DNA from 4 places in the Pseudomonas sp. 5Vm1k genome. Region 1 is predicted to be linked to each of the others. Evidence: predicted binding sites of a transcription regulator. Region 1 holds the regulator's gene; each other region holds the start of a gene.

Evidence for each region. Region 1 encodes sigma-54, which starts transcription at its own class of promoters, with help from an activator protein. Its sites were predicted from a motif close to ANTGGCATNNANNTTGCTNT; they were not measured.
Region 2: a site for sigma-54 is predicted at 3,196-3,215, ahead of ACWIKB_RS13175 (CmpA/NrtA family ABC transporter substrate-binding protein). Genes of this name have one in related genera too.
Region 3: a site for sigma-54 is predicted at 2,611-2,630, ahead of flgB (flagellar basal body rod protein FlgB). Genes of this name have one in related genera too.
Region 4: a site for sigma-54 is predicted at 2,232-2,251, ahead of ACWIKB_RS11695 (flagellar basal body rod protein FlgF). Genes of this name have one in related genera too.

What each region holds. Positions count from the first base shown of each region.
Region 1 is NZ_JBSPCZ010000022.1:38,125-43,206, reverse strand. It holds gene lptC (LPS export ABC transporter periplasmic protein LptC) at 1-416, shown strand, start outside; gene lptA (lipopolysaccharide transport periplasmic protein LptA) at 403-951, shown strand; gene lptB (LPS export ABC transporter ATP-binding protein) at 951-1,676, shown strand; gene ACWIKB_RS29060 (RNA polymerase factor sigma-54) at 2,040-3,533, shown strand; gene hpf (ribosome hibernation-promoting factor, HPF/YfiA family) at 3,607-3,915, shown strand; gene ptsN (PTS IIA-like nitrogen regulatory protein PtsN) at 3,928-4,392, shown strand; gene rapZ (RNase adapter RapZ) at 4,395-5,082, shown strand, end outside.
Region 2 is NZ_JBSPCZ010000005.1:375,376-380,457, forward strand. It holds gene ACWIKB_RS13165 (nitrate/nitrite transporter) at 1-944, opposite strand, end outside; gene ACWIKB_RS13170 (ANTAR domain-containing response regulator) at 1,275-1,850, opposite strand; gene ACWIKB_RS13175 (CmpA/NrtA family ABC transporter substrate-binding protein) at 1,866-3,077, opposite strand; gene ACWIKB_RS13180 (quinone-dependent dihydroorotate dehydrogenase) at 3,308-4,327, shown strand; gene rmf (ribosome modulation factor) at 4,598-4,813, opposite strand.
Region 3 is NZ_JBSPCZ010000027.1:12,377-17,458, reverse strand. It holds gene flgE (flagellar hook protein FlgE) at 1-941, opposite strand, end outside; gene flgD (flagellar hook assembly protein FlgD) at 973-1,698, opposite strand; gene flgC (flagellar basal body rod protein FlgC) at 1,714-2,157, opposite strand; gene flgB (flagellar basal body rod protein FlgB) at 2,161-2,568, opposite strand; gene cheR (protein-glutamate O-methyltransferase CheR) at 2,933-3,760, opposite strand; gene ACWIKB_RS31035 (chemotaxis protein CheV) at 3,807-4,739, opposite strand; gene flgA (flagellar basal body P-ring formation chaperone FlgA) at 4,825-5,082, shown strand, end outside.
Region 4 is NZ_JBSPCZ010000005.1:67,201-72,282, forward strand. It holds gene phhA (phenylalanine 4-monooxygenase) at 1-28, opposite strand, end outside; gene ACWIKB_RS11690 (sigma-54-dependent transcriptional regulator) at 436-1,995, shown strand; gene ACWIKB_RS11695 (flagellar basal body rod protein FlgF) at 2,306-3,046, shown strand; gene flgG (flagellar basal-body rod protein FlgG) at 3,093-3,878, shown strand; gene flgH (flagellar basal body L-ring protein FlgH) at 3,931-4,626, shown strand; gene ACWIKB_RS11710 (flagellar basal body P-ring protein FlgI) at 4,672-5,082, shown strand, end outside.

The DNA.
Region 1 (5,082 bases):
ACAGCGTTCAGTACCTGCCCGACGGCGGTCTGCAATACGACCTGACGTCCGACAAGGTCGAGCACCTCAAGGCAACCGACGTATCGCTGCTGACCAACCCGGACCTGAACATGTACCGCGGCACCGAGTTTCCGTGGCATGTCACAAGTTTGCGCGGCGAAGTGAACGCAGACGGTACTCAGGTAGAGCTGATTGATTCGGTACGCATTGCACGCACTGATGAACAGAAGCGTGAATTGATTGTTACCAGCACCCGCATGACAGTGTTCCCGCAGCAGCAATATGCGCAGACCGACCAACCCGTTAGAATCGACGGCGCTGGCGGTGTGTCGACTGGCAACGGAATGAAAGCGTATTTGAAAGAAAGCAGGATACACCTGCTATCGAACGTAAGAGGACAGTATGAGGCTCGTTAAAACTCTCCCTATTTTGCTCAGTCTGGGCGCAGCACTGGGAAGCGTGAGCGCCTGGGCTCTGCCGAACGATCAAGAGCAGCCTATCCGCATTCAGGCCGACGATGCCCAACTGGACGACAAGAATGGCGTTGCCACTTATAAAGGCGACGTGATCATTACCCAGGGTTCGATGAAGGTCACCGGCAACACCGTGACTATCACCCGCACCCCGGACGGCCAGATCGACGTAGTGACTTCGGTGGGCAACCTCGCCTACTTCGAACAACTGCAAACCGCTGGCGACACCAAGCCTGTTCAGGGCTGGGGCGTGACCATCCAGTACCACGCAGCGCAAAACCGCATCGTGCTGATCGACAAGGCCAAGGTTGTCGACAAGGACAACAACACCACCCAGGGCGAGAAAATCGTCTACGACACGGTCAAGAAGCTGGCAAGCGCCGGCCGTGCCACGGGTAACAAGGTTACCGAGGCGCGTCCGCGCATCGACATGGTGATCCAGCCGAAGCCGAAAACCGACCAGAAAAAGGCCAATTAATGGCAACCCTGAAAGCTCAGCATCTGGCCAAGAGCTACAAGAGCCGCCAGGTCGTACGTGATGTCAGCCTGTCCATCGACAGCGGTCAGATCGTCGGCCTGCTGGGCCCGAACGGCGCCGGCAAGACCACCTGCTTCTACATGATCGTCGGCCTGGTACAGGCCGATCAGGGTCGCGTCCTGATCGACGACCTGGACGTCAGCCACCAGCCGATGCACGGTCGTGCAAAGGCCGGTATCGGCTATCTTCCGCAAGAAGCGTCGATCTTCCGAAAACTGTCGGTGGCTGACAACATCATGGCCATCCTCGAGACCCGCAAGGAACTCGACAAGGCCGGTCGCCGCAAAGAGCTGGAAAGCCTGCTGCAGGAATTCCACATCAGCCATATTCGCGACAACCTCGGCATGAGCCTGTCCGGTGGCGAACGCCGCCGGGTGGAAATCGCCCGCGCACTGGCCACCAACCCGAAATTCATCCTGCTCGACGAACCTTTCGCCGGTGTAGACCCGATTTCGGTAGGCGACATCAAGCAGATCATCCATCACCTCAAGGCCAAGGGCATTGGCGTGTTGATCACTGACCACAACGTCCGTGAAACCCTGGATATCTGCGAAACCGCCTACATCGTCAACGACGGCCAACTGATCGCCGAAGGTGACTCTGCCACCATCCTGGCCAACGAACTGGTCAAGGAAGTGTATCTGGGCCATGAGTTCCGCCTGTAAGCACTGAGGTGCCTGGCTGGCCAACCGAGCGCTTGTCTCGATAAAAACTCAATAGGTTTTTATTGTTACGGCGCTCTAGGCAAACGCGACGCTTCAAAGATGTTCAGCTTTCAGCGAGGGCAACCTGTCAATAAAGCTTTATAGGTTTTTATTGTTACAGCGCTCTAGGCAAACGCGACGCTCCAAAGATGTTCAGCGTCAGCCAAGGGCAACCTGTCAATAAAGCTTTATAGGTTTTTATTGTTACAGCGCTCTAGGCAAACGCTGTGGTTTCGGGCATATAATTTGCTTAAGTTTGGCGCTCCGGCGCCCCTGTAGTGGATGGCGCATGTGCGCCGGCGAATAAGGTGTTAAGCCCCTGCCATGAAACCATCGCTAGTCTTGAGAATGGGCCAGCAGCTGACGATGACACCTCAGCTGCAACAGGCCATCCGCCTGCTCCAATTGTCGACCCTGGACCTGCAACAGGAAATCCAGGAGGCCCTGGAGTCCAATCCGATGCTCGAACGCCAGGAAGAAGGCGACGACTTCGATAACGCCGACCCCTTGGCCGACAAAGCCGAACAGCAACCCAACGCCGATGTTTCGGAACCCTCCTACCAGGAAACCGCCCCGACGGTGGATAACCTCGAGGAAGGCGACTGGAACGAGCGCATTCCCAACGAACTGCCCGTCGACACCGCGTGGGAAGACGTTTACCAGACCAGCGCCAGCAGCTTGCCGAGCAACGATGACGACGAGTGGGATTTCACCACCCGTACATCGGCCGGTGAAAGCCTGCAAAGCCACCTGCTCTGGCAACTGAACCTGGCACCGATGTCCGACACCGATCGCCTGATCGCCGTGACCCTGATCGATTGCATCAACAATCAGGGCTACCTGGACGAAACCCTCGAGGAAATCCTCGAAGCCTTCGATCCGGAACTGGACATCGAACTCGACGAAATTGAAGCCGTCCTGCACCGCATCCAGCAATTCGAACCAGCCGGCATCGGTGCCCGCAACCTGGGCGAATGCCTGTTGCTGCAATTGCGCCAACTGCCCGCCAAGACCCCTTGGCTGGCCGAGGCCAAGCGCCTGGTCAGCGATTACATCGACCTGCTCGGCAGTCGCGACTACAGCCAGTTGATGCGCCGCATGAAGCTCAAGGAAGATGAACTGCGCCAGGTGATCGAGCTGGTCCAGAGCCTGAACCCACGTCCGGGCTCGCAGATCGAGTCCAGCGAAGCCGAATACGTCGTTCCCGACGTGATCGTGCGCAAGGACAACGAGCGCTGGCTGGTGGAGTTGAACCAGGAGTCGGTGCCAAGACTGCGGGTCAATGCCCAGTACGCCGGCTTCGTACGCCGCGCCGACACCAGCGCCGACAACACCTTCATGCGCAATCAGTTGCAGGAAGCCCGCTGGTTCATCAAGAGCCTGCAAAGCCGCAACGAAACCCTGATGAAAGTAGCCACCCAGATCGTCGAGCATCAGCGCGGCTTCCTGGAGTACGGCGACGAAGCCATGAAACCGCTGGTCCTGCATGACATCGCCGAAGCGGTGGGCATGCACGAATCGACGATTTCACGGGTGACCACCCAAAAGTTCATGCATACCCCTCGGGGCATATATGAGCTGAAATACTTTTTCTCCAGTCATGTCAGCACCTCTGAAGGCGGTGAATGCTCGTCCACAGCGATTCGCGCGATCATCAAAAAACTGGTTGCCGCGGAAAATCAGAAAAAGCCGTTGAGTGACAGCAAGATCGCTGGTTTACTGGAGGCACAAGGCATTCAGGTGGCTCGCCGCACCGTCGCCAAGTACCGCGAGTCCTTAGGGATCGCGCCTTCGAGCGAACGCAAGCGGTTGATGTAAGCCACAGCACAGCGTTCCAGTGGCAGGTACCTTTACCTGCCGCTTTATGCACTGGCAACGAAGGAGAAGCTGTATGCAAGTCAACATCAGTGGACACCAACTGGAAGTGACCGAACCCCTGCGCGCCTACATCGGCGAAAAACTCGAACGATTAGAGCGGCATTTCGACAAGATCACCAACGTACAGGTGACGATGACGGTCGAGAAGCTGAAGCAGAAAATCGAAGCCACCCTGCATATTCCCGGCAGTGAAGTGGTCGCCAACGCGGAACATACCGATATGTACGCAGCGATCGACTCACTGACCGACAAGCTGGATAAACAACTCAAAAAGCATAAGGAAAAGACCCAGAGCCTCCTCCAGGGCGCGACCGGTCGTTAACACTCCCAACCCATGATCCGACTTGAAAACATCCTGACCCCCGGCCGTTCCCTCGTGAACGTGCCGGGCGGCAGTAAAAAGAAAGCCCTCGAGCAAATTGCCAACCTGATCGCCCGGGAAGTGCCGGATCTGGAGATGCAAGATGTCTTCGAGGCTCTGATTGCCCGTGAAAAACTCGGTTCCACCGGTTTTGGCAACGGCATCGCGATCCCCCACTGTCGCCTCAAGGGCTGCACCGCCCCCATCAGTGCCCTGATGCACCTTGATGCACCTATCGATTTCGACGCAATCGATGGCGCCCCGGTTGACCTGCTGTTTGTGCTGCTGGTCCCGGAAGCCGCCACCGATGCGCACCTGGAGTTGCTGCGCCAGATCGCCAGCATGCTTGACCGCAAGGACGTACGCGAAAAACTGCGTCATGCCCCGAGCAACGAAGCCTTGTATCAGGTTGTCCTGAGCGAGCAAAACGGTCACTAATCATGCGCTTGATCATCGTCAGTGGCCGTTCCGGCTCAGGTAAAAGTACCGCGCTCGATGTCCTTGAGGACAACGGCTACTACTGCATCGACAACCTGCCTGCCGGCCTGCTGCCGGAGCTGGCCGAACGTGCGCTGATCCATACTGAACTGGCACAACCGCTGGTCGCCGTGTCCATTGACGCCCGCAACCTGCCCAGCCACCTGTCGCGTTTTCCCGAATTACTTGAAGAAGTCCGCAGTCGGCATATCCAGTGCGACGTGCTGTATCTGGATGCCGATGAAGAAACTCTGCTCAAGCGTTTCTCGGAAACCCGCCGCCGTCACCCGCTAAGTACCGCCAACCGCTCGCTGGCCGAGGCGATAGAGGACGAGACTCAACTGCTGGGGCCCATCGCGGACCTCGCCGACCTCAAGATCAACACCACCAACCTGAACCTGTACCAACTGCGCGACACCATCAAGCTGCGCCTGCTGAACCAGCCGGAGCCCGGCACTGCGTTCCTGGTGGAATCTTTCGGGTTCAAGCGTGGCATGCCGGTGGATGCCGACGTCGTATTCGACGTGCGCTGCCTGCCCAATCCGTACTGGAAACCGGAGCTTCGGGCGCAGTCCGGGCTGGATCAACCGGTGGCCGAGTATTTGGCGGCACAGCCAGACGTCGAAGAGATGTTCCAGGACATCTACAACT
Region 2 (5,082 bases), on a different contig from region 1:
GCACCCAAACCGAGCATGGTGCAGACGAAAAGGGCCAGCGCCGCGTAGGAACTCGGCAAGTTGAAACCCACCGCCGCGATACAAATCGCCGCCACCGTATACATTCCGAGCAAGGTGCGGATGCCGCCAAAACGATCCGCCAGTGCGCCGCCCAACGGACGCATCAGGCTGCCGCCGAACACGCAGGCGGCGGTGTAGTAGCCGGCAGTCACCGGGCTCAGGCCATATTGGTCGTTGAAGTAGCCGGGCAGGGCGCTGGCCAGGCCGATGAAACCACCGAAGGTCACGCTGTAGAAAAACATGAACCACCAGCTGTCACGGTCTCCCAGCGCTTTGAGGTAGTCAGCCATGCACTTGGCTTTCGGCCGTTCCGGGGCGTTTTTGGCCAGCCAGGCGAAGACGATCAGGGTCAGGATCAGCGGGATCAGGGCGAAGCCGAACACGTTGCTCCAGCCGAACGCGGCGGCCAGCACCGGGGCGATCAGCGCCGCAAGGACGGTGCCCGAATTACCGGCGCCGGCGATGCCCATGGCCTTGCCTTGATGCTGTGGCGGATACCATTGCGACGCCAGGGGCAGGGCGACGGCGAAGGAGGCGCCGGCCATGCCGAGGAACAGACCGAGTACCAGTGCCTGTTCGTAGCTGTGGATGCCGAGTTTCCAGGCACCGAACAGCGCGCAGATGACGATCACCTGGCCGATGATTCCGGCGGTTTTTGGCGACAGTCGATCAGCCAGCAGGCCCATCGCGAAGCGCAATACCGCACCGGCCAGAATCGGCGTGGCCACCACCATCCCGCGCTGTTGCGTAGTCAAGTGCAGGTCGGCAGCGATTTGCACCGCCAGCGGGCCGAGCAGGTACCAGACCATGAAGCTCAGGTCGAAGTAGAGGAAGGCCGCGAACAATGTCGGGGCATGGCCGGATTTCCAGAAGCTTGAATTCATCGCGCACCTCAGCTGTTGGGAGTCTCGAGAAGGAGTCATGAGCTAGCAGGTGGGGCGCCGCCACGGCCGCACCACCGGCCCCGGTCTCTGGGGCCAAAACAAAAAAACGCCGCCACCTGATCCGCCATGGGCGAACGAGGTGAGCGACGTCTTTGTCGTAGGTGGGGCAACCGCCGTTGGTTACCTGTGTGGATTACTTAGCCAGATTTGTGCCAACCAGGGAGTCCGAGTCGCGGCCATTCGCGAGCAAGCCCGCTCCCACACTTGAAATGCATTCCCCTGTGGGAGCGGGCTTGCTCGCGAAGGCGCCCTCACAGACTCCGCAGGACGTCAGCCCAACAACTCACTCATGGCAATAATCTGCTCCGCCACTTGGATCAGCTTCTGCTGGCGGCTCATGGCCTGGCGGCGCATCAGGGTGTAGGCCTCTTCCTCGTTGCAGTCCTTCATCTTCATCAACAGCCCTTTGGCCAGCTCGATGCGCTTGCGCTCGGCCAGTTGCTGGTCCCGTGCATGAAGTTGCGCACGTAGTGCCTGGTCGCTTTCGAAGCGGGCCATGGCCACGTCGAGAATCGGCTGCAAACGTTGTGCGTGAATGCCTTCGACGATGTAGGCACTGACCCCGGACTTGATCGCCTGGCGCATCACGCCGGGGTCGTGCTCGTCGGTGAACATCACGATTGGCCGGGGCTGGTCGCGGGTTACCAGTACCACTTGCTCCATCACATCGCGGCTCGGTGACTCGGTATCGATCAGAATTACGTCCGGGCGCACCGTTTCGACGCGCGCGGGCAGGTCGATGGTTAGGCCGGATTCGTCGATCACCTCGAACCCGGCCTCGGTCAGGGCGGCTTTTAGTCGGCCGACCTTCTTCGCAGTGTCGTTGATCAGCAGGATACGCAACATATTCGCAGGCTCCTGTCAGCGGCTGGCGAGCAGGGGCGAGCTGTCGCTCATGGCGTGGAGCTTGAAACCACGGGCGTAGCCGGCCGGGTCCGAGCCGTCCCAGACTTTGCCGTCGATCAACTGACTGCTGCGCATGTCCTGGCCCCAGGCGGCGATCCCGACCGCCGTCGCGGCCTCACGGTATACGTCCAGTTGCTGAACCTTGCGAGCCACGCCGAGGTAATCCGGGTCCTCACGCAGCAAACCCCAGCGGCGGAACTGGGTCATGAACCACATGCCATCGGACAAGTACGGCAGATTGACCTCGCCGCCACCATGGAAGCGCAGGGCGTGCGGGTCTTGCCAGCGATTGCCCAGGCCGTCGGCGTAATCTCCCAGCAGGCGCGGTTCGATGCAGTCCAGGGGCGCATCGAGATACTCCGGCGCGCTCAACAACTGCGCAGTGCTACGGCGGTTTTCCTGGCTTTCTTCAATGAAGCGACTCGCTTCGAGGATCGCCATCACCAGCGCCCGGGCGGTGTTGGGGTATTGCTCGACAAAGGCGCGGGTGCAGCCGAGGACTTTTTCCGGGTGATCGGGCCAGATGCTTTGGGTCGTCGCCAAGGTAAAGCCGAGGTTCTGATTGACCGCGCTGGCGCACCACGGCTCGCCGACGCAGAAACCGTCGATTCGACCGGCTTGCAGGTGCGCAACCATTTGCGGCGGCGGTACCACCACGCTGTCGACATCGTGCAACGGATGAATGCCCTGGCTCGCCAGCCAGTAATACAACCACATGGCGTGGGTGCCGGTGGGAAAGGTCTGGGCGAAGGTCAGTTTTGGGCGAGTTTGGTGCACGTGCAGGTGAAGTGCTTCAGGACTGGTCACGTCCAGCGCCTGCAAGCCATGGGACAGGTTGATGCTCTGGCCGTTCTGGTTCAGGCCCATGAGTACCGCCATGTCCGTGGGCGCAACGCCGCCGATGCCCAGGTGTACGGCGTAAATCAGGCCGTAGAGGCTGTGGGCAGCGTCGAGTTCGCCACTGACCAGTTTGTCCCGCAGGTTGGCCCAGGACGACTGGCGCTTGAGGTTCAGGGTCAGGCCGTAGGGTTGGGCGAAGCCCTGAGTGGCGGCGACCACCACCGAGGCGCAATCGCTCAAAGCCATGAAGCCTACATTGATCGCGGACTTTTCCGGGGCGTCGCTGCCGTTGACCCAGGCCAGCGGGCCGACTGTGGTTTCATTCATCGATAAACACCTTGCAAAAAAAAGCGTCGTCCCAGGTCCCCGCGCGAGCAGAACCGGGTGACGACGCCATTGTCCGTCGACTCATCCCGTCGTTGGCATGAGTGCTGATACGTATGCCGGTGCAAGGCATATGCCATCGAACGCTGATTTGTTTGTGCGCCTCGCTTGCGACCCCGATGCCCGGCTATAATCGCCGCCTCATTTCGTCGCCATTCGAGTCAAACCCGCCCATGTACACCCTGGCCCGTCAGCTGTTGTTCAAACTTTCCCCGGAAACCTCCCACGATCTGTCCCTGGACCTGATCGGTGCGGGCGGGCGTTTGGGCCTCAACGGCTTGCTGTGCAAGGCGCCGGCGAAAATGCCGGTGAAAGTCATGGGCCTGGAGTTTCCGAACCCGGTGGGTCTGGCGGCCGGTCTGGATAAGAACGGCGCGGCCATCGACGGGTTTGCCCAGTTGGGTTTTGGCTTCGTCGAAATCGGCACGATCACCCCGCGTCCACAGCCAGGCAACCCGAAACCACGTATTTTCCGCTTGCCGGAAGCCGAGGCAATCATCAACCGCATGGGCTTCAACAACCTTGGCGTCGATCACCTGCTGGCTCGCGTAGCAGCCGCCAAGTACAAGGGCGTGTTGGGCATCAACATCGGCAAGAACTTCGACACCCCGGTTGAGCGTGCAGTCGACGATTACCTGATCTGCCTGGACAAGGTCTACGCCCACGCCAGCTACGTGACGGTCAACGTCAGTTCGCCGAACACCCCGGGCCTGCGCAGCCTGCAGTTCGGTGATTCGCTCAAGCAATTGCTCGCCGACCTGGCCCAGCGCCGGGCTGAGCTGGCCTTGCGCCACGGCAAGCATGTACCGCTGGCGATCAAGATCGCTCCGGACATGACCGACGAAGAAACCGCCCAAGTGGCACAAGCACTGATCGAAACCGGGATGGACGCGGTGATTGCCACCAACACCACCCTGAGCCGTGTCGGCGTCGAAGGCCTGGAGCATGGCGACGAGGCGGGCGGTCTGTCCGGCGCGCCAGTTCGCGACAAGAGCACGAACACCGTTAAGATCCTGGCAGCAGAGTTGGCCGGCCGTTTGCCGATCATCGCTGTGGGCGGCATCACCGAAGGCAAGCACGCGGCTGAGAAAATCGCTGCGGGTGCGAGTCTGGTGCAGCTGTATTCGGGCTTCATCTATAAAGGCCCGGTGCTGATCCGTGAATCGGTCGACGCCATAGCCGCTTTGCGCTGATCCTGTGGGATCGGGCTTTTGTGGCGAGGGGGCTTGCCCCCGTTGGGTCGCGAAGCGGCCCCCGATGTAAACCGAGTTATTTGAATTACGACTGCTGCGCAGCCGAACGGGGGCAAGCCCCCTCGCCACAATGGGTTCAGAGTAAGTTTTGAAGGCATAAAAAAGGGCACCTCGAAGGTGCCCCTGGGCCGGAGCCCGCCGTCCGGATGGGACGTGCGTGGTTAATGTGTTACGTAATCAGATGATTGTGTTGCAGTGTCAGGCCCTTTGTTAGCCAACGGCGTGAAGTTCGTTGAGTCTATGGATTCCCGCAGTGCCGGTCATACCGTCCCAGTTGTCGCCGCGTCCTTCGCGCCAGCCGTTAATCCAGGCTTGGCGTACCGACGGTAGAGTAAATGGGCAAAGCTCACGGGATTTGCCACCAACGCCATATTGATATCCGCGCAAAAATGCTCTTTCCAACGGATCACGCTTAAGTCTTCTCATAGGGTGTTGCCCTCACTTGTTGACTGTATTTATCGCGTCGACCTCAATCGAGGTCTGGCAGAAAAATTCTGCCGTTGGCGGCTCGCTGCCGGCGTCGCGAGCCAAGGTGTTGACGCCGTTGCGACGTCAACCTGTATTGAGTTCTAACCAATGCGTCACATTGATGGAATGATCGTTTTGTCATAAGGACGTAACCATAAAGATGCTATGGCCATAAGTAACATGATGTTCGCAGCGTGTTTATTGGCCAAACCCCGGTATGATCAGCT
Region 3 (5,082 bases), on a different contig from region 1:
TGAGTGGTACTGGCCATGGAGATGGTCACGCCGTTCGGGTTGGCGGCGGCGCCGTTAGCCTTCCAGGTACCGCCGGTCACGTTGCCTGGGATCCAGCCTTTCATTGTCAGGTTGCTGCTGAGAATGACGCTAGGCGGGACCGTCGTCGGATCTGGCGTGCTGACCTGAGTCAGCTTGCCATTGGCGTCGAACGACAGGGTCGAGGCTACCGCAGGGGTGGTTTTCGGGTCGCTGCCGGTAGCGTCCGGGTTGCGGCCGTCTACCAGGGTGTAAACCTTCCAGGTGTTATCCCCGGTTTTCACCAAGTACTGATCCATGGGGTGCATATTGCCCTGGCTGTCATAGATCGGGGTACTGAACGACTTGGTGTAGGACGCCGTGTTGGTTGGATCGAACGGAATACCGGGGGGGGTGGTCACGGCCGAGTCATTAATCGTCGGGGACGTCGAATTCAGGTTGATCGTCGAAGTCACCAAAGAAGTGGTCTTCGGCGCAAGGTTCGAGGTGTCGAGCTTTAGGTCGGTCAACACGCCGTTGATGATCTTGCCATTGGCATCCACACCGTAGCCTTGCAGGCGGGACGTCTGGTCGGTGTTGGTGATGAAACCGTCCTTGTCGACCTTGAACGTACCCGCACGGGTGTAGGACGTCGAACCGTTATTGCTCAGGGTGAAGAAGCCCGAACCATTAATGCCCATGTCCAGCACGTTGCCGGTGTTGTTGACGTCACCTTGGGTGAACTGCTGGGAAACGTTAGCCAGGCGCACGCCGCTGCCGACTACCTTGCTGCCGCTGCCGAGTTTGGTCGCCGAGTAGACGTCTTCAAACTCTGCACGGGAGGATTTGAAACCGGTGGTCGCGACGTTGGCGATGTTGTTACCGGTCACGTCCAGTTGTTTGTTGGCTGCATAGAGACCGCTAAGGCCGATATTGAAAGACATATTCCACTCCTTTGTGCCGGGTTAGTCGGCTCTATATACCAATGGTTTGAACTTTGGACAGGGCGACCGGGCCCAGGCCTGCGAGGTTAAGCATCAGCTCGCCGCCGGTCTGGCTCAGGGTCACGCTGTTGACGGTCGCCGGCAGGTAAACCGCCAGGTCCGTCGCCGTGCCGTTGATCGGTGCACTGGCCTTGATGGTGTAAGCGCCGACAGGAACCGGGGTGCCGCTCGAATCCTTGCCATCCCATGTGAAGCTGGAACTGCCGACCGCGCGGGTCCCCAGATCAATGGTTCTGACTGTTTTGCCAGTGCTGTCGGCAATGGTCACGGTGCCGCTGGCGATCGACGAGGTCAGGTTCACCGAGCCGTTAACAGCCTTGGTCGGATCATCGACCTGGATATTGTTGGTCTGCACGATCACGGAACGACCGACCAGGGACGAAGCCTGCAACGCTTGGGAAGAGCTGTAGTTGCCGGCAATCGAACTGACCGTGGTGTTCAGCGTGGTGATGCCTTCCAGGCTACTGAACTGGGCCAACTGGGCGACGAACGCACTGTTGTCCTGCGGGTCCAGCGGGTTCTGGTTTTTCAGCTGGGTGACCAGCAATTGCAGAAACGCATCCTTGCCCAGGGTCTGACCGCCGGTCGCAGCGCCGGCCACGGAGCCAAGGCCACCCGTGGTGCTACTGGTTTTGACGGAAGAGTTCGCCAGGATGTCGTTGATGCTGAGGCCGTTGGTGGAATCGGTAACACTCATCTGAGTCGCCCCTTATCACTGACCGAGGGTCAGGACCTTCTGCATCATGGTTTTGGCGGTGTTCATCATTTCGGCGTTGGTCTGGAACGAACGGCTCGCGGAAATCATGTCAGCCATTTCTTCGACGACGTTGACGTTCGGGTAGTAGACGTAGCCCTTGGCGTCGGCAGCCGGATGGTTCGGCTCATAGCGCGCTTCAAGGTTGCTCTGGTCTTCGACCACGCCCAGCACTTGCACGCCTTGACCGGCGGCGTCCTGATTCTGGAACAGCGAGTCGCTGCCGCCGCTCTGGCCGCCCTGGAACATGGTGGCGAACACCGGGTGACGGGCACGATAAGTCTGGTCGATGCTCGACGAGACGGTTTCGGCGTTGGCGATGTTCGAGGCAACGGTGTTCAGGCGAGTGGTCTGGGCACTCATGCCGCTACCGGCGATGTTGAAAACACTGGCAAGAGACATGACTTACTCTCCACGCAGGGCTGAAACCAGCCCTTTGAATTTGCTGTTGAGCAGGGTGAAGCTGGCCTGGAAGCCGACCGCGTTTTCCGCGTAGTTCGACTGTTCCAGTTGCGCGTCCACGGTGTTCTGGTCGATCGACGGTTGCATCGGCGTGCGATACAGCAGCGACTCGTCGCCATTGCCCAGGCCTTCGGCTTCAATATGACGGCTGTTGGTCATGTTCAAGGCGAAAGCACCGTTCTTGGTTTTCTCGTTCTGTGCGGCAAGCACTTTGGAGAAGTCCAGATCCCGAGCCTTGTAGTTCGGGGTGTCGGCGTTGGCGATGTTGTTGGCCAGGACTTCGGCACGCTGGGCGCGGAAGCCCAGGGCTTGTTCGTGGATACCGAGCGCTTTATCGAAGCTGATGCTCATGTCGGGAAACCTTCGGGTGACCTGATTTTTCGTAACATGAACATAGCAAGCGGCGTGCCAATTCAAAAAAGCCCATAAACCGGGGCTTTGCTGGCATCGGCAAGGCGGCAATGCCAGAAAAGCGGCAACGGGTTTCCGCCGTCTGCCGCTTTTCTGCCGCTTTGCAACGGGCAACACCGATTCAAATGTAGGAGCGAGGCTTGCCCGCGAAAGCGGTGAGCCAGACAACATCATCATTGACTGCCCCACCGCATTCGCGGGCAAGCCTCGCTCCTACAGGTATTGCGGCGCCCACGGCAAACAAGCAGGCAAAAAAAAACGGGAGCCCCTGAGGACTCCCGTTTTTTTTGCTTGCCGCTTGGCATCACTTCGCCTGGTAAATAATCCCCGGGCTGCACTGGACCATTTGGTAATGATCCGGCAAACCGTTCAGCGCTTCGGAAGCGCCGAGGAACAGGTAACCACCTGGCTTCAACGTGCTGTGGATGCGCAACAGGATGTCTTTCTTCACCTCGGCGGAGAAGTAGATCAGCACGTTGCGGCAGAACACGATGTCGAACTTGCCCAGGGCCGCGTAACTGTCCAGCAAGTTGAACGAGCGAAACTCCACCCGGCTCTTGATCGGCGCCTTGATCGCCCAGCGCCCCGGCCCTTTCGGATCGAAGAAACGCTGCAAACGCTCGGGCGACAGGCCGCGACCGATTGCCAGGCTGTCGTACTCGCCGGTCTTGCAGTTGGTCAACATGGTGCCGGACAGGTCGGTGGCAACGATCTGCACACCCATCTTCAACTGGCCCATGTTGGTCCGCTCGAACTCATCGATCGACATCGACAACGAATACGGTTCCTGGCCCGACGAGCACGCCGCCGACCAGATTCGCAGGCGTTGACCGGGAGCAGCCTTGATGGCTCCGGGCAGTACCTTGTTCTTCAAGACTTCAAACGGATAGGTGTCACGAAACCACAGGGTTTCGTTGGTCGTCATGGCATCCACCACCATCTCGCGCAAACCACTGCGCGGTTGGGTCTGGATGCGCTGAACCAGCTCACCCAGGGACTTGATGCCCTGCTGTTCCATCAGTTTGTTGAGACGGCTCGAGACCAGGTATTGCTTGTTTTCACCGAGCAAAATGCCACAGGCTTTTTCCAGGAAGACCCGGAACTGTTCGAAATCCAAATTACCCGTAGACAAAGATACCGCCTCTTAAATCGTGTTGACCGCCAGGGGCAAAAGGCCCCTAGCTGATATCTGCTGCTTTGATCCGGTCGACTACCCGGGATGCCAGGTCATCAGGACGGAATTTGGCAAGGAAGTCATCGGCACCGACTTTCTTGACCATCGCCTGATTGAACACACCCGACAACGAAGTATGCAGGATGATATGGAGCTTTTGCATGCGCGGGTCAGCGCGGATCTCGGCCGTCAGGGTGTACCCGTCCATCTCCGGCATCTCGATGTCGGAGATCATCATCAGGAACTCTTCTTCCGGCTTCTTGCCCTCATCGACCAGTTTGCGCAGGTATTCCAGCGCTTGCCGACCGTCGTTCAGCGCCACCACTTCGACACCGATCGTTTGCAGGCAACGCGTGACCTGCTTGCGCGCCACCGACGAGTCATCGACCGTCAGCACACGCAAGGACAACGCCTTGTGCTGGGTTTCGACATCGACCACACCCACCGAAATCGCTTCCGGCGTCGGCGCCACCTCCGCGAGGATCTTCTCGACGTCGATGATTTCGACTAACTGATTGTCGACCCGAGTCACAGCCGTGAGGTAATGATCGCGCCCAGTGCCCTTGGGTGGCGGATGGATCTCCTCCCAGTTCATGTTGACGATGCGCTCTACCGACCGGACCAGGAAGCCCTGGGTCTTGGTGTTGTACTCCGTGATGATCACGAAGGGATTGCTTTGATCTTTAAGTGCACCGGCACCGGTGGCCATCGCCAGATCAAGGATCGGGATGGTCGCCCCACGAATATTTGCCACACCGCACACGACGGGACTGGACTTGGGCATCAGAGTCAGTTTGGGGCATTGCAGCACCTCACGAACCTTGAACACGTTGATCCCGTACAGCTGCTGCCCGTCGAGACGGAACAACAACAGCTCCAGGCGATTCTGCCCTACCAGTTGCGTGCGCTGGTTTACCGAATCCATTACACCAGCCATGCCCAGACTCCTACACCAACAACGCTAAGTTGTGTTGCGACGCACATTCATCACTAAACGGCACGGCGCTTGCTTTTTAACCCGTATGAACGAACAAACGACATTTTTCCGACACCTGACATCAAACTACCGCAAATTGCTTTGCGTGGTGTCGGCTGTTTGCCTGTTGCCCCTTGGCAGCCCTGCCGTTGCTGACGCGGTTACCTTGCCTGACATGCTTATCGGCGTCACTCAGGGCTTTCTTGAATTCACCGTAGAAGACTATCTGGCCACCAGTCAAACGGAAGGTCGCTACGAAATCGAGGTAAAACAACTCGATCCGCGACTGCGCATGCCCATGTGC
Region 4 (5,082 bases), on a different contig from region 1:
CGCGAGCCACGTATTGCGTCTGCTTCATGCTGCTCTCCTGCTAGGGGGAAGTCGTTCTTGTTATGTACAGCTATGGACCTAGAGATACCCCAAGGCGTGCCGTGATGCAGCAGGTGGTTTGGGTCGTGTGTAGGAAAAATCAGCGATTTTCGTAAAGTTTTCGTTACGGATTGACGGTTGTGGCGCAGGTATTGAGTTTTCCGGGTTTGAAAAGCGCTCCGGCTGTCACATAATCGTGACGACTATCTGAGTGTCCTTGCAGAAAAATACCCCCGAGGACACCGCAATCCCCCTTGTGGGAGCGGGCTTGCTCGCGAAGAGGGAGTGTCAGTCGACATCATCATTGGCTGACACGACGCCTTCGCGAGCAAGCCCGCTCCCACAGGGTTATGTGTTTGGCATTCAATTCACTCACCGCTTTTTCAGGCCTTTTATATGCGTATCAAAGTCCACTGCCAAAACCGCATCGGCATCCTGCGTGACATCCTCAACCTGTTGGTGGAATACGGGATCAACGTCGCGCGCGGCGAGGTCGGCGGTGAGCATGGCAACGCGATCTACCTGCACTGCCCGAACCTGATCAACATTCAGTTCCAGGCGTTGCGTCCGAAGTTCGAGGCGATTGGCGGGGTCTTCGGCGTCAAGCGGGTAGGGCTGATGCCCAGCGAGCGTCGGCATATGGAGCTCAACGCCTTGCTCGGTGCCCTGGAGTTTCCGGTGCTGTCGATCGACATGGGCGGCTCCATCGTCGCGGCCAACCGTGCGGCGGCGCAGTTGCTCGGGGTGCGGGTGGACGAGGTGCCGGGGATTCCCTTGTCCCGTTACGCCGAGGATTTCGATTTGCCGGAACTGGTGCGCGCCAACAAGTCGCGGATCAACGGGCTGCGGGTGAAGGTCAAGGGTGACGTGTTTCTCGCCGACATCGCCCCACTGCAATCGGAGCATGACGACAGCGAAGCCATGGCCGGCGCGGTGTTGACGTTGCACCGAGCGGACCGGGTCGGCGAGCGCATCTACAACGTGCGCAAACAAGAGCTGCGCGGTTTTGACAGCATCTTCCAGAGTTCGAAAGTCATGGCCGCCGTGGTGCGCGAAGCCCGGCGCATGGCGCCGCTGGATGCGCCGCTATTGATAGAAGGCGAAACCGGCACCGGCAAAGAGCTGTTGGCGCGGGCTTGTCACCTGGCCAGCCCGCGCGGCCAGTCGCCGTTGATGGCGCTTAACTGCGCCGGTCTGCCGGAATCCATGGCCGAGACCGAGTTGTTCGGTTATGGCCCCGGCGCCTTCGAAGGGGCGCGAGCCGAAGGCAAGCTCGGGCTGCTGGAACTGACGGCCGGCGGCACGTTGTTTCTTGATGGCGTAGGGGAAATGAGCCCGCGCTTGCAGGTGAAATTACTGCGCTTTCTGCAGGATGGCTGCTTCCGCCGCGTAGGCAGTGATGAAGAGGTTTACCTGGACGTGCGGGTGATCTGCGCGACCCAGGTGGACCTGTCCGAGTTGTGCGCGCGCGGTGAGTTTCGCCAGGATTTGTATCACCGCTTGAACGTGCTGTCGTTGCACATCCCGCCGCTGCGCGAATGCCTCGACGGTTTGACGCCGCTGGTGGAGCACTTCCTCGACCAGGCCAGTCGGCAGATCGGTTGCCCTCTGCCGAAACTGGCGCCGGCAGCCATGGAACGGCTCAGTCATTACCATTGGCCGGGTAATGTGCGGCAGTTGGAGAACGTGTTGTTCCAGGCGGTTTCGTTGTGTGAAGGCGGGACGGTCAAGGCTGAGCATATTCGATTGCCGGATTATGGCGTGCGTCAGCCGCTTGGCGATTTCTCGCTGGAAGGCGGGCTGGATGCGATTGTCGGGCGTTTCGAGAAAGCGGTCCTGGAGCGCTTGTATTCCGAGCATCCGAGCAGCCGGCAGTTGGGCAAGCGGTTGGGGGTTTCGCATACGACCATTGCCAACAAGTTGCGCGAGTATGACGTCGGCAAGACTGAGTCATAGCCAATGGTGGCTGGGGCTGTCAGGGCCCCTTCGCGAGCAAGCCCGCTCCCACAGGTGACCGCATCTCCCTGTGGGAGCGGGCTTGCTCGCGAAGGCGGTCGTCCTGGCAACCTACAGATCAATCTTTGCCACTTTCCGGCATAACACCGCCGGTTTTTCGACTTTGACACAATCCCCTAATCCCCTCTAAACCCCTCAAGTCCTTTGTTTACCGGGCCCCGTGCCGCCAGAAAAAAGTTGGTCTGCAAATTGCTTAAGGCTCATCAGTACAGCGGTGGGCGGCAAACGTCCGGCATGCAGAGGATTGAGTGTGGACAAGTACCTTTATGTGGCAATGACCGGCGCCAGCCAGAATGCACTGGCGCAGAAGGCTCATGCGAACAACCTGGCGAACATCTCCACCAACGGTTTTCAAAAGGACCTGGAACAGGCCCGTTCGATGCCGGTGTTTGGTGACAGCTTTCCGGCGCGTGCCTATGCCATGACCGAGCGTCCGGCCACCGACTTCTCCGCGGGTTCGATGGTGGAGACCGGTCGTGACCTCGACGTGGCAGTGACCGGCAACGGCTGGATCGCGGTGCAGAGTCCCGACGGCAGCGAAAGCTACGTGCGCACCGGCAGCCTGAACATTGACGCCCTGGGCGTGTTGCGCGCCGGCAACGGTATGCCGGTGATGGGCAATGGCGGGCCGATTGCCGTGCCGCCCGAGCAGAAAATCGAAGTGGGCGAGGACGGCACCATCAGCATTCGTTCGATGGGTGAAGGCCCGCGAGTGATGGCCGAAATCGACCGCATCAAACTGGTCAACCCTGACCTGAAGAACATGACCAAAGGCCTGGATGGTTCGATCCACACCAAAGACGGCAAGCCGGCGCAAGCCGATGCGGGCGTCAAACTGGTGTCCGGGTTCCTGGAGTCGAGCAACGTCAACGCCGTGGAAGAAATGACCTCGGTGCTGGCTTTGTCGAAGCAATTCGAGCTGCACATCAAGATGATGAACACCGCCAAAGACGATGACCAGGCCATGGCTCGGGTCTTGCAGATCAGCTAATTACCAGAACGTCGCGCCGTAAAACAGGCGCACGAGGAGAATCGAAATGCTTCCGGCTCTATGGGTTGCCAAAACAGGTCTGTCCGCCCAGGACACCAACCTGACCACCATTTCCAACAACCTGGCGAACGTATCGACCACGGGTTTCAAACGTGATCGCGCCGAGTTCCAGGACTTGCTGTACCAGATCAAACGCCAGCCTGGCGCCCAGTCGACCCAGGACAGCGAACTGCCGTCCGGTCTGCAATTGGGTACCGGTGTGCGCATCGTTGGCACCCAGAAAAACTTTTCCGCCGGCAGCCTGCAAACCACCGAGCAGCCGTTGGACCTGGCGGTCGACGGTCGCGGTTTCTTCCAGATTCTGCAACCGGATGGCACCACGTCCTACACCCGTGACGGTACCTTCCACCTCGACTCCAACGGCCAGATCGTGAACTCCAGCGGTTTCGCCCTGGAGCCGGCGATTGTCATTCCGAACAACGCCCAGACCTTCACGGTCGGTACTGACGGCACGGTGTCCATCACTGTTCCCGGCAACGCCGCCTCCCAGGTGATCGGCAACCTGCAGACCGCCGACTTCATCAACCCGGCCGGCCTGCAAGCGGTAGGTAACAACCTGTTCCTGGAAACCGCTGCCAGTGGCGCGCCGCAAGTCGGCACCCCGGGCCTGAACGGTTTTGGTACCACGCTGCAGAACACCCTGGAAGGCTCCAACGTCAGCACCGTTGAAGAGATGGTCAACATGATCACCACTCAGCGCGCTTACGAGATGAACTCCAAGGTGATCTCCACCGCCGACCAGATGCTCTCGTTCGTAACGCAGAATCTGTAATCAAGTCTATGGGGCGACCATGAGGTCGCCAGCAACACCGTGAGGTAGGGTCATGAATCGCTTTGTATCTGTTCTGGCACTGAGTGGGGTGGTCGCGCTCGCGGGCTGCGTCGCGCCGACGCCCAAGCCCAATGACCCTTATTACGCCCCGGTGTTGCCGCGCACGCCGCTGCCGGCTGCCGCCAATAATGGCTCGATCTACCAGGCCGGTTTCGAACAGAACCTGTACAGCGACCGCAAGGCGTTCCGGGTCGGTGACATCATCACCATCACCCTGAACGAGAAGACCCAGGCCAGCAAAGGTGCCAACTCGCAGATCGACAAGACCAGCAAGACCGGCATTGGCCTGACCTCGCTGTTTGGTGGTGGCTTGAACACCAACAACCCGGTGGGCAGTGGTGACCTGAGCCTGGACGTCGGCTACAGCGGCGACCGTGCCACCAACGGCGCCAGCAAGTCCGGCCAGAGCAACAGCCTGACCGGTTCGATCACCGTGACCGTCGCCGACGTCTTGCCCAACGGCATCATCGCCGTGCGTGGCGAGAAGTGGATGACCCTCAACTCGGGCGATGAACTGGTGCGGATTGCCGGTCTGGTGCGCGCCGATGACATCGCTACCGATAACACCGTGTCGTCGACCCGCGTCGCCGATGCACGTATCACCTATTCGGGCACCGGTGCGTTTGCCGATGCGAGTCAGCCAGGCTGGTTCGACCGTTTCTTCCTCAGCCCGCTGTTCCCTTTCTAGGTGGCTACGTTGAATCTTAAACACCTGTTGGTGGCCGCATGCCTGATGTCCGCAGCCTTTGGCGCTCAAGCCGAGCGACTGAAAGACATCGCCAGTATTTCCGGCGTGCGGACCAACCAATTGATCGGTTACGGCCTGGTGGTCGGGCTTAACGGCACCGGTGACCAGACGACGCAGACCCCGTTCACCCTGCAGACCTTCAACAACATGCTCTCGCAGTTCGGCATCAAGGTGCCGCCAGGTTCGGGCAACGTGCAGTTGAAGAACGTCGCGGCAGTGTCGATCAGTGCTGATCTGCCGGCGTTTGCCAAGCCGGGTCAGTTGGTGGATATCACGGTTTCCTCCATCGGTAACTCCAAGAGCCTGCGTGGCGGCACCTTGCTGTTGACGCCGCTTAAAGGTATCGACGGCAACGTCTACGCCATCGCCCAGGGCAACCTGGTGGTCGGTGGTTTC